2 linked regions of the Azotobacter salinestris genome follow. The protein of the gene in region 1 binds, or shares a complex with, the protein of each later gene. Links are inferred from orthologs where the notes say so. Each region holds a gene or a part of one and is shown in the gene's direction. Other genes may lie near its edges. The genes, in order: metK and groL.

Region 1 (8,454 bases):
GGGCACGCAAAACGCAGCGGCCGATGCGGCCATAGCCGTTGAGGGCAACGCGGTAGGGAGGGTTGGGCATGAGAGGTCTCGGAGATAGGCGGTTCGCGCCCTCTTCCCCGCCGGGGAGGGGGCCGGGGAGCGGGCGGCGCCGGCCACTCCCTCTCCCCCGCCCCCTCCCCCGCGCAGGGGAGAGGAGAGCCGGCACATCAGTCTTCGAGCAATTCCTCGACGGTGGCCAGCACGTTGTCGAGGGTGAAGCCGAAGTGCTCGAAGAGCGCAGTGGCCGGGGCGGATTCGCCGAAGCTGGTCATGCCGATGATGCGGCCATCCAGGCCGACATACTTGTACCAGAAGTCGGTATGGGCGGCCTCGATGGCGACCCGGGCACCGACCTCGAGCGGCAGCACGGCCTGCCTCCAGGCGGCGTCCTGGCGGTCGAACACGCTGGTCGAGGGCATGGAGACCACGCGCACCCGGCGGCCCTGCCCGCTCAGCCTTTCACAGGCCTGCACGGCGAGCGCAACCTCGGAACCGGTGGCGATGAGGATCAGCTCCGGCGTGCCAGCGCAGTCGCGGAGCACGTAGCCGCCGCGGGCGATATCGGCCAGCCGCTGGGCTTCGCGCGCCTGATGCGGCAGGCTCTGACGGCTGAACACCAGGGCGCTCGGGCCGTCCTGACGCTCGATGGCGCATTTCCAGGCCACCGCGGCCTCCACCGCGTCGCACGGACGCCAGGTGTCGAGGTTCGGCGTGCTGCGCAGGCTGGCCAACTGCTCGACCGGCTGGTGGGTCGGGCCGTCCTCGCCGAGGCCGATGGAGTCGTGGGTGTAGACGAACAGCACGCGCCGCTTCATCAGCGCGGCCATGCGCACGGCGTTGCAGGCGTACTCCATGAACACCAGGAAGGTGGCGCCGTAGGGAATGAAGCCACCGTGCAGGGCGATGCCGTTCATGATGGCGCTCATGCCGAACTCGCGCACGCCGTAATACAGGTAGTTGCCGGCGGCATCGTCCGCCTTCACCCCCTTGCAGCCTTTCCACAGGGTCAGGTTGGAGCCGGCCAGATCCGCCGAGCCGCCGAGGAACTCCGGCAGCAGCGGGCCAAAGGCGTTCAGCGCATTCTGACTGGCCTTGCGGCTGGCGATGCTTTCTCCCTTGCCGGCGACCTCGGCGATGTACTCGGCGGCCTTCGCGGCGAAATCGGCGGGCAGCTCGCCCCGGCTGCGACGCAGGAACTCCGCGGCCAGCTCGGGGAACTCTGCCTGATAGGCGGCGAAGCGCTGGTTCCACTCGGCCTCGCGGGCGGCGCCGACGGCCCGGGCGTCCCAGGCGGCGTAGATCTCGGCGGGGATCTCGAAGGGCGCGTGCTTCCAGCCCAGCGCGGCACGGGTCAGGGCGACTTCCTCGGCGCCCAGCGCGGCACCGTGGCACTCCTCCTTGCCCTGCTTGTTCGGCGAGCCGAAGCCGATCACCGTCTTGCAGCAGATCAGGGTCGGCCGGTCGCTCTTGCGCGCGGTCTCGATGGCGGTCTTGATCTCGTCGGCGTCATGGCCGTCGACATTGCGGATCACCAGCCAGCCGTAAGCCTCGAAGCGCGCCGGGGTGTCGTCGGTGAACCAGCCCTCGACCTCGCCGTCGATGGAGATGCCGTTGTCGTCGTAGAAGGCGATCAGCTTGTTCAGCCCCAGGGTGCCGGCCAGCGAGCAGACTTCGTGGGAGATGCCCTCCATCAGGCAGCCGTCGCCGAGGAACACGTAGGTGTGGTGATCGACGATGCGGTGGCCGGGCCGATTGAACTGCGCGGCCAGCACCTTTTCCGCCACGGCCATGCCGACGGCGTTGGCCAGCCCCTGGCCGAGCGGGCCGGTGGTGGTCTCGACGCCGGCGGTGTAGCCGTACTCCGGGTGGCCCGGGGTGCGACTGCCGAGTTGGCGGAAGTTCTTCAAGTCGTCGATGGAGAGGTCGTAGCCGGTCAGGTGCAGCAGCGAATAGATCAGCATCGAGCCATGGCCGTTGGACAGCACGAAGCGGTCGCGGTCCGCCCACTGCGGGTTGCCCGGGTTGTGGCTGAGATAGTCGCGCCACAGCACTTCGGCGATATCCGCCATGCCCATGGGGGCGCCGGGGTGGCCGCTGTTGGCTTTCTGCACGGCATCCATGCTGAGGGCACGAATGGCATTGGCACGCTCACGACGGCTGGGCATCGCTGGATCTCCTGCGGGGGGTACTGAATCGAAAAAGTCGGCTATTTTCGCCCAGCCGCACGGGCAGCGGCAATCGCAGATGGTCGAAGTGGCCGCAACCGGCCAGATTAGCAACCTGTAGCGGAGCTGCACCCTTGCCTGCGGGCATTCCCGACCAAGCGCAGCGGAGCTCGCCGCCCTGGCGCGCACGCTCTGCGGCAAGGCCAATATCAAAACTTTTTGATACAGCCTTGCTGGGCGAAAATCGACCGACTAGACTGCCGGCCCCATGAACCTGCGTGTCCCCACCCTGCGCCGTGACGACGATTGCGACGAACTGGCCGCCCTCTGCAAGGCGGGCGGCGATGCGCTGCGCCTCAAGGTGCTGCGTGTGCTGGCCAGCGATTCCTTCGGCGTGCTGGAGCTGGCGCAGATCTTCGCCATCGGCCAGTCGGGCATCAGCCACCACCTCAAGGTGCTGGCCCAGGCCGGGCTGGTGGCGACGCGGCGCGAGGGCAACGCGATCTTCTACCGCCGCGCCCTGCCGGCCGCCGCCGGCTTCGGCGGCATGCTGCGCACGGCGCTGCTGGCGGAGGTCGACGCCCTGGAGCTGGAGGACGCCATCCGCGCGCGGATCGGCGAAGTGCATGCCCAGCGCGCCGCGGTCAGCCGCGACTTCTTCAGCCGCATGGCGGACAAGTTCCAGGCGCAGCAGGACCTGATCGCCGGCCTGCCGCAGTACCGCGACAGCCTGCTGGTCCTGCTCGATGCGCTGGGCTTCGCCGGCTCGGCCTGCGCGCTGGAAGTCGGCCCCGGCGACGGCGCCCTGCTGCCCGAGCTGGCGCGACGCTTCGCGAAGGTGACGGCCCTGGACAACAGCCCGGCGATGCTCGAGGTGGCGCGCCAGCGCTGCGCCCAGGAGCAACTGGAGAACGTCGAACTGAAGCTCGCCGACGCGCTGCAGGACGCAGAGGACAGCGCCGACTGCGTGGTGCTGAACATGGTGCTGCATCACTTCGCCGCACCGGCCGAGGCGCTGAAGCGGCTGGCCGGGCGGGTCAGGGCGGGCGGCAGCCTGCTGCTGACCGAGCTGTGCCGCCACGACCAGGCCTGGGCCCGCGAGGCCTGCGGCGACCTCTGGCTCGGCTTCGATCAGGACGAGTTGGCGCGCTGGGCCGCGGAGGCCGGCCTGGAACCCGGCGAAAGCCTGTACATCGGTCTGCGCAACGGCTTCCAGATCCAGATACGGCACTTCGCCAGGACACCGCCGGGCGCCTTCGAACGACAGTGCCCCCCTTGAACATTGGATGACACGGCCGCGAGGCCGACTCAGCCACCGGTAAACAACAGGAACCGATAGATGAGCGAATACTCCCTTTTCACCTCCGAGTCCGTGTCCGAAGGGCATCCGGACAAGATCGCCGACCAGATCTCCGATGCGGTGCTGGACGCCATCATTGCCGAAGACAAGCACGCCCGGGTGGCCTGCGAGACCATGGTGAAGACCGGGGTCGCCATCGTTGCCGGCGAGATCACCACCAGCGCCTGGATCGACCTGGAAGAGCTGGTGCGCAAGGTCATCGTCGACATCGGCTACGACAGTTCCGACGTCGGCTATGACGGCCATACCTGCGGCATCATCAACATCATCGGCAAGCAGTCGGTGGACATCAACCAGGGCGTCGACCGCGCCAAGCCCGAAGACCAGGGCGCGGGCGACCAGGGCCTGATGTTCGGCTACGCCAGCAACGAGACCGACGTGCTGATGCCGGCGCCGATCTGCTTCTCCCACCGCCTGGTCGAGCGCCAGGCCGAGGCGCGCAAATCCGGCCTGCTGCCGTGGCTGCGCCCGGACGCCAAGAGCCAGGTCACCTGCCGCTACGAGAACGGCAAGGTGGTCGGCATCGACGCGGTGGTGCTGTCCACCCAGCACAACCCGGAGATCACCCAGGCCGACCTGCAGGAAGCGGTGATGGAGCTGATCATCAAGCACACCCTGCCGGCCGAGCTGCTGCACAAGGACACCCAGTTCCACATCAACCCGACCGGCAAGTTCGTCATCGGCGGCCCGGTGGGCGACTGCGGCCTGACCGGACGCAAGATCATCGTCGACTCCTACGGCGGCATGGCCCGTCACGGCGGCGGCGCCTTCTCCGGCAAGGACCCGTCCAAGGTCGACCGCTCGGCCGCCTACGCCGGCCGCTACGTGGCCAAGAACATCGTCGCCGCCGGCCTGGCCGAGCGCTGCGAGATCCAGGTGTCCTACGCCATCGGCGTGGCCCAGCCGACCTCCATTTCCATCAACACCTTCGGCACCGGCAAGATCGGCGACGACAAGATCGTCCAACTGGTCCGCGAGCATTTCGACCTGCGCCCCTACGCGATCACCCGCATGCTCGACCTGCTGCACCCGATGTACCGGCCGACCGCGGCCTACGGTCACTTCGGCCGCACGCCGCTCGAGATGACCGTCGGCAACGACAGCTTCACCGCCTTCACCTGGGAGCGCACCGACAAGGCCGAGGCGCTGCGCGCTGCTGCCGGCCTGTGAGGTCCCGACGACCGTCGTCACAGTGGCGGCGGTCGTCGTCTTCCCCCTCTGCAGCCGAGGACTACAATCGGCTAAGATCGCCCGTCGATGCTTCCTCCCCAGGCCGCCGCGCACGCCAAGCGACGAACGTCCTGCGGTGATCGTGACTCGATCGTTGACGATCGCGTCAACATGGACATCCCAAATTCCGCTTCGGCGTGCCCGATCCGACAGGTCCGGACCCCGGACCGCAGCGCGGATCGGCAATCTGGCAGTGACCGGCCCCCAATTCCGGAGCCTGCAATTCTCTTGCGTGAGGAGTTTTTCGAGCTATGTCTCGCTTACCTGTCATCGTTGGTTTTGGTGGTTACAACTCAGCCGGTCGCAGCTCCTTCCACCACGGTTTCCGTCGCACCGTCATCGAGTCCCTCGACCCCCAGACCCGCCAGGAAACCCTTGCCGGCCTGGCCGTGATGATGAAGCTGGTGAGCGTGGTCGACGGCGAATACCGCGACAGCGATGGCTCTCCCCTCACCCCGGCGGAGATCGAGCGCCGCCACGGCGAACAGATCCTCGCCTCCACCCTGATCAGGCGCATCGAGCGGCACTACTTCGACGTCGACGCCGCCCACTGGCAGAAGAGCCTGACGCTGTCCGGCGAAGGTGAGCCGCTGCACTTCACCACCAGCGCCAAGCAGTTGCCGGAGCCGCTGCCGGCCAACTGGAGCGTCGAGCCCCTTGAAGACCATCAGGTACGGGTGACCATTCAGGGCAGTTGCGAATTCAAGGTCGACAGCTACCGCGAACTGCCGGTGAAGTCCGCCGGCCAGTTGCCCACCGGCTTCGAGCCGGGAGAGCTCTACAATTCGCGCTTCCACCCGCGCGGCCTGCAGCTGTCGGTGGTGGCCGCCACCGACGCCCTGCGCTCCACCGGCATCGACTGGCAGACCATCCTCGACCACGTGCAACCCGACGAGGTGGCGGTGTTCTCCGGCAGCATCATGAGCCAGCTCGACGAGAACGGCTACGGCGGCCTGCTGCAGTCGCGCCTGAAGGGTCACCGGGTTTCCGCCAAGCAGCTGCCGCTGGGCTTCAACAGCATGCCGACCGACTTCATCAACGCCTACGTGCTGGGCAGCGTCGGCAGCACCGGCAGCATCACCGGCGCCTGCGCCACCTTCCTCTACAACCTGCAGAAGGGCATCGACGTCATCACCACCGGCCAGGCGCGGGTGGTCATCGTCGGCAACGCCGAGGCGCCGATCACCCCCGAGATCGTCGAGGGCTATGCGGCCATGGGCGCCCTCGCCACCGAGGAAGGCCTGCGCCACATCGAAGGCCGCGACGAGGTGGATTTCCGCCGCGCCAGCCGGCCCTTCGGTGCCAACTGCGGGTTCACGCTGGCCGAGGCGGCGCAGTACGTGGTGCTGATGGACGATGCCCTGGCCCTGGAACTGGGTGCCGATATCCACGGCTCGATATCGGACGTGTTCATCAACGCCGACGGCTTCAAGAAGTCCATCTCCGCCCCCGGCCCGGGCAACTATCTGACCGTGGCCAAGGCGGTGGCCAGCGCCATGCAGCTGGTCGGCGAGGACGGCGTGCGCCAGCGCAGCTTCGTCCATGCCCACGGCTCCAGCACGCCGGCCAACCGCGTCACCGAGTCCGAGCTGCTCGACCGCGTCGCCGAGTCCTTCGGCATCGCCGACTGGCCGGTCGCCGCGGTCAAGGCCTATGTCGGCCATTCCCTGGCCACCGCCAGCGGCGACCAGCTGATCTCCGCCCTCGGCACCTTCAAGTACGGCCTGCTGCCGGGCATCAAGACCGTCGACCGCTTCGCCGACGACATCCACGACAAGCACCTGCACCTGTCCACCCGCGACGTGCCACGCGACGATCTGGACGTCTGCTTCATCAACTCCAAGGGCTTCGGCGGCAACAACGCCACCGGCGTGCTGCTGTCGCCGCGGGTCACCGAGAAGATGCTGCGCAAGCGCCACGGCGAGGCCGCCTTCGCCGACTACTGCGCACGCCGGGAAGCCACCCGCGAGGCCGCCCGCCGCTACGACGAGCAGGTCCTGAAGGGACGCTTCGACATCCTCTACAACTTCGGCCAGGACATGATCGACGATCACGCCATCGAACTGAGCGAGGAAGGGATCAAGGTGCCCGGCTTCAGACAGGCGATCCGCTTCAGGAAGGACGAGCGTTTCAGCGACATGCTCGACTGAGCCTGCCTCGCCCGGCGGGGCCGCGCCCCCGCCCTCCCCCCTCACTCCAGCGTCCGCGCCAGCTCGAGCAGCCCGCCGCGCCACTCCGCCGCCCGCGGCAGGGCCAGGAACGACGGGTTGAGATAGTCGGCGCGCGCCGCATAGTCCAGCCTCCGGCCCTGCAGATCCAGCACCTCGCCGCCGGCGCCCTCGAGTACGCCCTGGGCGGCGGCGGTGTCCCACTGCGACGTCGGCGCCAGGCGCGGATAGAAGTCGGCACGCCCCTCGGCAAGCAGGCAGAACTTCAGCGAACTGCCGACACTGGTCAGCTGCAGGTTGCCGAAGCGCGTACCGAGCCCCTGCAGCAGACGCTCCTGGGCCGGGCTGCTGTGCCGCCGGCTGGCGACCACGGTGAAGGCCTCGCCCGGCGCATTGCGCACGCCGATCGGCTGCTCCATGCCCGGCGCCTCGCTGCGCCAGGCGCCGAGCCCGGCACCGCCGAAATAGCAGCAGCCGGTCGCCGGCACGCCGACCACGCCGAGCTGCACCCGGCCTTCCTCGATCAGCGCGATATTGACGGTGAATTCCTCGCTGCCGGCGATGAACTCCTTGGTGCCGTCCAGCGGATCGACCAGCCACCAGCGCCGCCAGCCGGCGCGCTCGGCCAGGGGGATCGCGCACCCCTCCTCGGAGAGCACCGGAATCGTCGGCGCGAGCGCCTGCAGCCCGGCACAGAGGGCACGGTGCGCGGCCAGGTCGGCGGCGGTCACCGGCGAGGCGTCGTCCTTCTCCTGAACTTCGATATCCATGCGCCAGTACGACAGGATGGCGGCACCGGCCTGGCGCACCAGATCGATCAACGGGGCGAAGGGAACGGCGCTCACAGGACCAGGGCTCCGCGCTGGACCAGCAGATCGCGCGCCAGATAGAGCGCGGCCAGGGCCCGACCCTCGCTGAACTGCGCGTGCCGCACCAGGCCGGACAGCTCGCGCAGGTTGACCCGCTCGACCCGCATCGGCTCCGGCTCGTCGCCCGGCAGGCGCTTGGGATAAAGGTCGCGGGCCAGCACCACCTGGATCTTCTGGGTCATGTAGCCGGGCGACAGGGACAGCTCGGTGAGATACTCCAGCTGATGGGCACCGTAGCCGGCCTCCTCCTTCAGCTCGCGGTTGGCCGCCACCAGCACGTCCTCGCCCGGCTCGATCAGCCCCTTGGGCAGGGACAGCTGGTAATCGTCGGTGCCGGCGCAGTACTCCTCCACCAGCAGGGCGTGCTGGTCGTCGATCAGCGCGACGATCATCACCGCGCCGTAGCCGCTGCCGGTGCCCACCAGACGCTCATAGGTGCGCTCGACGCCGTTGGTGAAGCGCAGCTGCAACTCCTCGACGCGAAACAGGCGGCTGGTCGCGACGATCGCTCGAGCGAGTACGGTGGGTTTCTGGCGCATAGTCATTCCTCGACTGGGTGGGAGGCTCGATTGGCATTCTTCTGGAGCCCTGTGGCTGGTTATCATACCCCGGCTTGCAGCGCGGCTCGCCCT
Region 2 (6,383 bases), 660 kb from region 1 along the record:
ATCAACACCAGGATCGACAGCATCTGGTGGTTGAAACTGAAGCGCGCCGCCTCCTGCTGGGTCTGCACGGGGACTGCAGGTTCGCGCATCAGCAGGGTGGTGATCAGGCCGGGCAGCATCAGCAGGGCGAACACCAGGTAGGTGGAGCCCCAGGCGGAGGCCTTGTAGAACCCGCTGGTGGAGCCGAACCAGTCGGCGAAGTACAGGGCTCCGGCGGTGGCCAGCAGGGCGGATACCCGGTAGCCGGCCATGTAGCTGGCAGCCAGGGCGGCCTGGCGGGTGCCCTCGGCAATCTCCAGGCGATAGGCGTCCACTGCGATATCCTGGGTGGCCGAGGCGAAGGCGACCATTACCGCCAGGGCGATCAGCCAGGGCAGGGCGCGCTGTGGATCGCAAAGCGCCATGCCGGCCAGCCCCAGGGCGACCAGTATCTGCGACAGCAACAGCCAGGAGCGTCGCCGGCCGAGGCGGCCGAGCAGCGGCAGCCGCCACTGGTCGAGCAGGGGGGCCCAGATCCACTTGAAGGCATAGGCCAGGCCGATCAGGCTGGCATACCCGATGGTCTCGCGGGCGACCCCGGCTTCGCGCAGCCACACCGACAGGGTGGAGAACACCAACATGTAGGGCAGGCCAGCGGCAAAACCGAGCAGCAGCAGGGCCAAGGTGGCAGGGCTGGCATAGGCAGCGAGGGCGTCGCGCCAGGATTTATGGGACATGGGACTTCGTGGTGGCGGGCAAAGGGCGCACTCTAACCGCAGCATCATTCGGATGCCAGACGTGCCGGCGAATATCCACGCGATTGCCGTGTATGACCAGTCCTTCCGCGTGCAGGCGGGCGCGCTGCTCGTCGCCGGCGGGGGTGCCCGGGGCAAGGCTGAGCCGGCCGTCGGCGGCAACTACGCGGTGCCAGGGCAGGCGTGTATCTGCCGGCAACTGCGCCAGGACACGACCGACCCAGCGGGCTGCCCGGCCGAGTCCGGCCAGCTCGGCGAGGTATCCATAGCTGACCACCCGGCCGGGGGGCACCTGCGCCAGCGTCTGGTAAACAGCCTGTCGGCGTCTGGCGGCATGCTCCGCTGCGGGCTCGCGGAACTGAGCGTGGATGTCTGCAGAGTGCATCGGGAAATTGGCTCCAGGCTCTCGCCCGGAGCCGGTTAGCTTACAGTCGCAGGCCGCCATCCAGTTCGAGGACGCGCCCGGTGAAATAGTCGTTCTCGAAGATGAAGGCGGCAGCATGGGCGATTTCCGCGGGCTTGCCCATGCGCTTGAGTGGAATGCCGGCGGTCATCTTTTCCAACGCCTCGGGCCGCATGCTGGCAGTCATCTCGGTCTCGATGAATCCCGGGGCGATGGCCGCCACGCGGATGCCGTGGCGTGCCAGCTCCCTGGCCCAGACCACGGTATCAGCCGCCACCCCGGCCTTGGCCGCGGAGTAGTTGGCCTGGCCCATGTTGCCGGCGCGGGAAATGGAGGAAATGTTGATGATGGCGCCGTGGTTGCCCAGTTCGATCATCTTCGCCGCCACTTCCCGCGTGCAGAGGAATACCCCGGTCAGGTTGACATCGATCACCGCCTGCCACTGGGCCAGGCTCAGGGTGCTCAGCTCGCCGTCCTTGAGCTTGACAGTGAGGCCGTCGCGCAGGATGCCGGCATTGTTCACCAGGCCGTTGATCGCTCCGAAGTCCTTCGCCACCTGGGCGACCATCTGCATGACCTCTTCTTCCTTGACCACATTACACAGGTAGGCGCGCGCCTCGCCACCGGCCGCCCGGCAGGCCGTGACGGTGTCGTCGAGCTTTTCCGCGTTGAGATCGACCAGCGCGAGCCTTGCGCCCCTGGCTGCCAGATATTCGGCCATGGACCGCCCCAGCCCCTGACAACCTCCGGTGATGATGATGACCTTATCGTTCAGTTGCATCTGCTATCCCTCGCTGGGATGGATTCACTGTTGCCTCACCGGTGCCGTTACTCGCTATGCTGGGCACTTGTCCGTTGCGACGGATCTTCGACGAGGAGCCATAAGGTGAGCGTGAAGGTGAAGGACCTAAAGGATGCCCGACAATTATTACTCAAAGAGTACCGCGGAGCGCTAGCGACCCTGTCCCAGAGCCTCCCTGGCTTCCCTTTCGGATCGGCGGTGCCTTATTGCCTGGATGCGGCGGGCCGTCCGCTGCTGCTGATCAGCCGGATCGCCCAGCACACCCGCAACCTGCACGCCGACCGCAGGTGCTCGCTGCTGGTCGGCGAGCGTGGAGCGCTCGATGTGCAAGCCGCCGGGCGCCTGACGCTCATGGCCGAGGCCTGGCCGTTGCAGGACGAGGCCCTGATCGAGGAGGCCGCTGCACGCTATTACCGCTATTTTCCGGCTTCCCGGGACTATCATCGCGCCCACGACTTCGATTTCTGGGTACTGGAGCCGGTGCGCTGGCGCTTCATCGGCGGTTTCGGCTCGATTCACTGGCTGGAGGGCGTGGAACTGGCCAACCCCTTCGCCGGAGAGGTTGAAGCCGGTATGATCGGGCACATGAACCACGACCATGTCGAGGCCATCGCCCATTATGTCGAACTGGCCGGTCTGCCGGCCGACGAGCCGGCGGAAATGGTCGGTATCGACAGCGAAGGCTTTCATCTGCGCATCGGTCAGGCACTGTACTGGCTGTCCTTTCCAGCATCCTGTAACACTCCCGCCATGGTGCGCCAGGCCCTGGTGCGACTGGCCCAAGCCAAGGTCTGGCCGACCATCGGGGAGGGGCAGGCTTGAATTGGCGGCAGAAAGGGCCCATTTAGTTAGGTAACCGGAAGAGTTCTTCCGCCCGGGAAAATCATTGATGCGTGCTTTTCTACTGCTGTTTCTGCTGTTCCCCCTGCTCGAGCTGGCCGTGATGATCAAGGTCGGCTCCGCGATTGGTGTCCTGCCGACGCTGCTGCTGATCGTCCTTGGCGTTCTGGTGGGGGGGATGGTCCTGCGCCTTGCCGGTGTGGCGACCGCCTGGCGTGCCCGCGAGCGGTTGGCGCGTGGTGAGTTGCCGGAGCAGGAAATGCTCGACGGGCTGCTGATCGCCATCGGTGGCGGTCTGCTGCTGCTGCCCGGCTTCATCAGCGACCTGCTGGCCGTACCTTGCCTGCTGCCCTTCACGCGGCATTTTCTGCTGAACCGGCTGCGTCGGCGTACCGAGGAGCAGGCCTTGCGCCGGCGCGCCTTCTTCGACGATCTGTCCGCCCGGTCCGGGCAATCCCGCCCGGAGGCCTCCCGTCCCAATGTCATCGAGGGCGAATACGAGCGACGTGACGATTGAGTCGTGCGCCCGCTCCTTGCTCCTCGTCACACCCCGGGATTCGCTCTGGTCGCTGCAAAGATGATCATCCTGCCGCTCGGCCACAAGCCGGCAAGCTTCCTGTCCTGCGCTCCCGCTTGTTCTCGCCGGCTGCTGAAATCCATCTGGCCGTAGCGTCGGCCCGGGGGAAGTGCCATGCGGTTTGACTGTTCGCGGCCGGCGTCACCATGGCCCGCAACCGGACCGGCGGTTGGAAAATTTTTTTATACCGCCCTTGAAATGCTTTTGAGTGCCCACATCTAGCGGACACCGCAAGGTTCCTGTCGGACGGCAGGCTATCTTCTGCGGTCCCGCACCGCGGGCCGCAACCGGCAGTGCCGGCTTTTACTAACGGGCCGATGAAGGCATCGGTTGCTGAAACAATAGAAAAAACTAGGAGAGATCGACAATGAAGCTTCGTCCTCTGCATGACCGCGTCGTAATTCGTCGTAGCGAAGAAGAAACCAAGACTGCTGGCGGCATCGTGCTGCCAGGCTCCGCTGCCGAAAAGCCGAACCGTGGCGAAGTCGTCGCTGTCGGCATTGGTCGCGTGCTGGACAACGGCGAAGTCCGTCCGCTGGCCGTGAAGGTCGGCGACAAGGTGGTGTTCGGCCCCTATTCCGGCAGCAACACCATCAAGGTCGATGGTGAAGATCTGCTGGTGATGGGCGAGAGCGAAATCCTTGCCGTCATCGAAGCCTGATTCCCGCGAGTCTCCATAGAAAATCCAAGATTGAGGAACGATCAAAATGGCTGCAAAAGAAGTCAAGTTCGGTGATTCCGCCCGCAAGAAAATGCTGGTAGGCGTGAACGTCCTGGCCGATGCCGTCAAGGCCACTCTCGGCCCGAAAGGCCGCAACGTGGTTCTGGACAAGAGCTTCGGCGCACCGACCATCACCAAGGATGGCGTATCCGTGGCCAAGGAAATCGAACTCAAAGACAAGTTCGAGAACATGGGCGCCCAACTGGTGAAGGACGTGGCCTCCAAGGCCAACGATGAAGCCGGTGATGGCACCACCACCGCTACCGTACTGGCCCAAGCCATCGTCAACGAAGGCCTGAAGGCCGTTGCCGCCGGCATGAACCCGATGGATCTGAAGCGCGGCATCGACAAGGCCACTCACGCCATCGTCGCCGAGCTGAAGTCGCTGGCCAAGCCGTGCGCCGACTCCAAGGCGATCGCCCAGGTAGGCACCATTTCCGCCAACTCCGACGAGTCCATCGGCAACATCATCGCCGAGGCCATGAACAAGGTCGGCAAGGAAGGCGTGATCACCGTCGAGGAGGGGTCGGGCCTGGAGAACGAGCTGTCCGTTGTCGAGGGCATGCAGTTTGATCGCGGCTACCTGTCGCCGTACTTCATCAATAAGCCCGACACCATGGTTGCCGAGTTGGACAACCCGCTGCTGCTGTTGGTCGACAAGAAGATCTCCAACATCCGCGAACTTCTGCCTGTGCTGGAATCCGTGGCCAAGTCCGGCCGTCCGCTGCTGATCGTCGCCGAAGACGTCGAAGGCGAAGCCCTGGCCACCCTGGTGGTCAACAACATGCGCGGCATCGTCAAGGTCGCCGCCGTGAAGGCTCCGGGCTTCGGCGATCGCCGCAAGGCCATGCTGCAGGACATCGCCATCCTGACCGGCGCCACCGTCATCTCCGAAGAGGTCGGTCTGAGCCTGGAAGGCGCTACCCTGGAGCACCTGGGCAATGCCAAGCGCGTCGTGCTGAACAAGGAAAACACCACCATCATTGACGGTGCCGGCGCCCAGGTCGACATCGAGGCTCGTGTGGCGCAGATCCGCAAGCAGATTGAGGAAACCTCCTCCGATTACGATCGCGAGAAGCTGCAGGAGCGTCTGGCCAAGCTGGCCGGTGGTGTTGCTGTGATCAAGGTCGGCGCTGCCACCGAGGTCGAGATGAAGGAGAAGAAGGCCCGCGTCGAAGATGCCCTGCACGCGACCCGTGCGGCAGTGGAAGAAGGCGTGGTTCCCGGCGGTGGTGTGGCTCTGGTGCGTGCCCTGCAGGCCATTGAGGGCCTGAAGGGCGACAACGAAGACCAGGATGTCGGCATCGCCCTGCTGCGTCGTGCCGTCGAGGCGCCGCTGCGCCAGATCGTCGCCAACGCCGGCGACGAGCCGAGCGTGGTGGTCGACAAGGTCAAGCAGGGCTCCGGCAACTTCGGCTTCAACGCCGCCAGCGGCGTGTACGGCGACATGATCGAGATGGGTATCCTCGATCCGGCCAAGGTTACCCGTTCCGCGCTGCAGGCTGCCTCCTCCATCGGTGGTCTGATGATCACCACCGAGGCCATGGTCGCCGACATCGTCGAGGACAAGCCGGCTCCGGCCATGCCGGACATGGGCGGCATGGGCGGCATGGGCGGCATGATGTAAGTCCTGCCCGTCCGATTCCCTGTCCTCGCGCAGGGACTGCTATCCACAGACGCCCCGACTTGTTCGGGGCGTTTGCTTTTGTCTGCGCCCTGGACGGGTTCCGTCTGCCTCCCTTGAGTCATCCCGGTTCTCTGGGCGTTTCCCCTCAAATCAACTGGACTTCCTCCTGCGTCAAGGCGCGGTAATGGCCGGGCGCCAGCTCCGGCTCCAGTTGCAGTGGCCCCATGCTTTCCCGGTGCAGGCGCAGCACGCGGTTGCGGAAGTGCCCGAACATTCGCTTGACCTGATGGTAGCGCCCCTCGAACAGCGTCAGCCGGGCACTGCGGCTACCGAGCAGCTCCAGGTGGGCGGGCTGGGTAACGAGACCCTCGAAGGCGAAATAGAGGCCGCGAGCGAATGTCTCGATGTATTCCTCGTCGATCGGCTCGACAGTCTCCACGTAATACACCTTGGCCAGTTTGTGTCTTGGGTGGGTGATACGGCGTGACCAGTGTCCGTCATTGGTGAGCAGCAGCAGGCCGGTGGTGCCGAGATCAAGACGCCCGGCCAGATGCAGATCCTGTCTGTCCGGCTCGTCCAACAGATCGAGCACGGTACGGTGCTGCTCATGACAGGTAGCGCTGACCACTCCTGCAGGCTTGTGCAGCATGAAGTAGCGCGCCGCCCTGCCAGGCTGCAG

Evidence for each region.
Region 2: the proteins of metK (region 1) and groL are in contact, whole or in part, in a cryo-EM structure (PDB 8P4O), measured with the Escherichia coli proteins. The link is inferred for Azotobacter salinestris from one-to-one orthologs.

Annotation. Positions count from the first base shown.
Region 1 is NZ_CP045302.1:2,131,085-2,139,538, forward strand. What follows is about bases 2,794-5,629. They hold metK (methionine adenosyltransferase), read left to right. Parts: upstream 2,794-3,534; coding sequence 3,535-4,725; downstream 4,726-5,629. Other genes in these bases: GCU53_RS10015 (ArsR/SmtB family transcription factor), read left to right, coding at 2,794-3,474; GCU53_RS10025 (beta-ketoacyl synthase), read left to right, coding at 5,037-5,629. In the rest of the region: epd (erythrose-4-phosphate dehydrogenase), read right to left, coding at 1-70; tkt (transketolase), read right to left, coding at 198-2,195; more of GCU53_RS10015, read left to right, coding at 2,464-2,793; more of GCU53_RS10025, read left to right, coding at 5,630-6,935; 3'(2'),5'-bisphosphate nucleotidase CysQ, read right to left, coding at 6,977-7,798; ADP compounds hydrolase NudE, read right to left, coding at 7,795-8,361. UniProt on the Escherichia coli protein: Catalyzes the formation of S-adenosylmethionine (AdoMet) from methionine and ATP.
Region 2 is NZ_CP045302.1:1,477,808-1,484,190, reverse strand. What follows is about bases 3,467-6,383. They hold groL (chaperonin GroEL), read left to right. Parts: upstream 3,467-4,063; coding sequence 4,064-5,704; downstream 5,705-6,383. Other genes in these bases: GCU53_RS06950 (pseudouridine synthase), read right to left, coding at 5,850-6,383; GCU53_RS06960 (co-chaperone GroES), read left to right, coding at 3,724-4,017. In the rest of the region: GCU53_RS06985 (AmpG family muropeptide MFS transporter), read right to left, coding at 1-716; GCU53_RS06980 (MGMT family protein), read right to left, coding at 706-1,119; GCU53_RS06975 (SDR family oxidoreductase), read right to left, coding at 1,160-1,918; GCU53_RS06970 (HugZ family pyridoxamine 5'-phosphate oxidase), read left to right, coding at 2,030-2,761; GCU53_RS06965 (FxsA family protein), read left to right, coding at 2,829-3,296.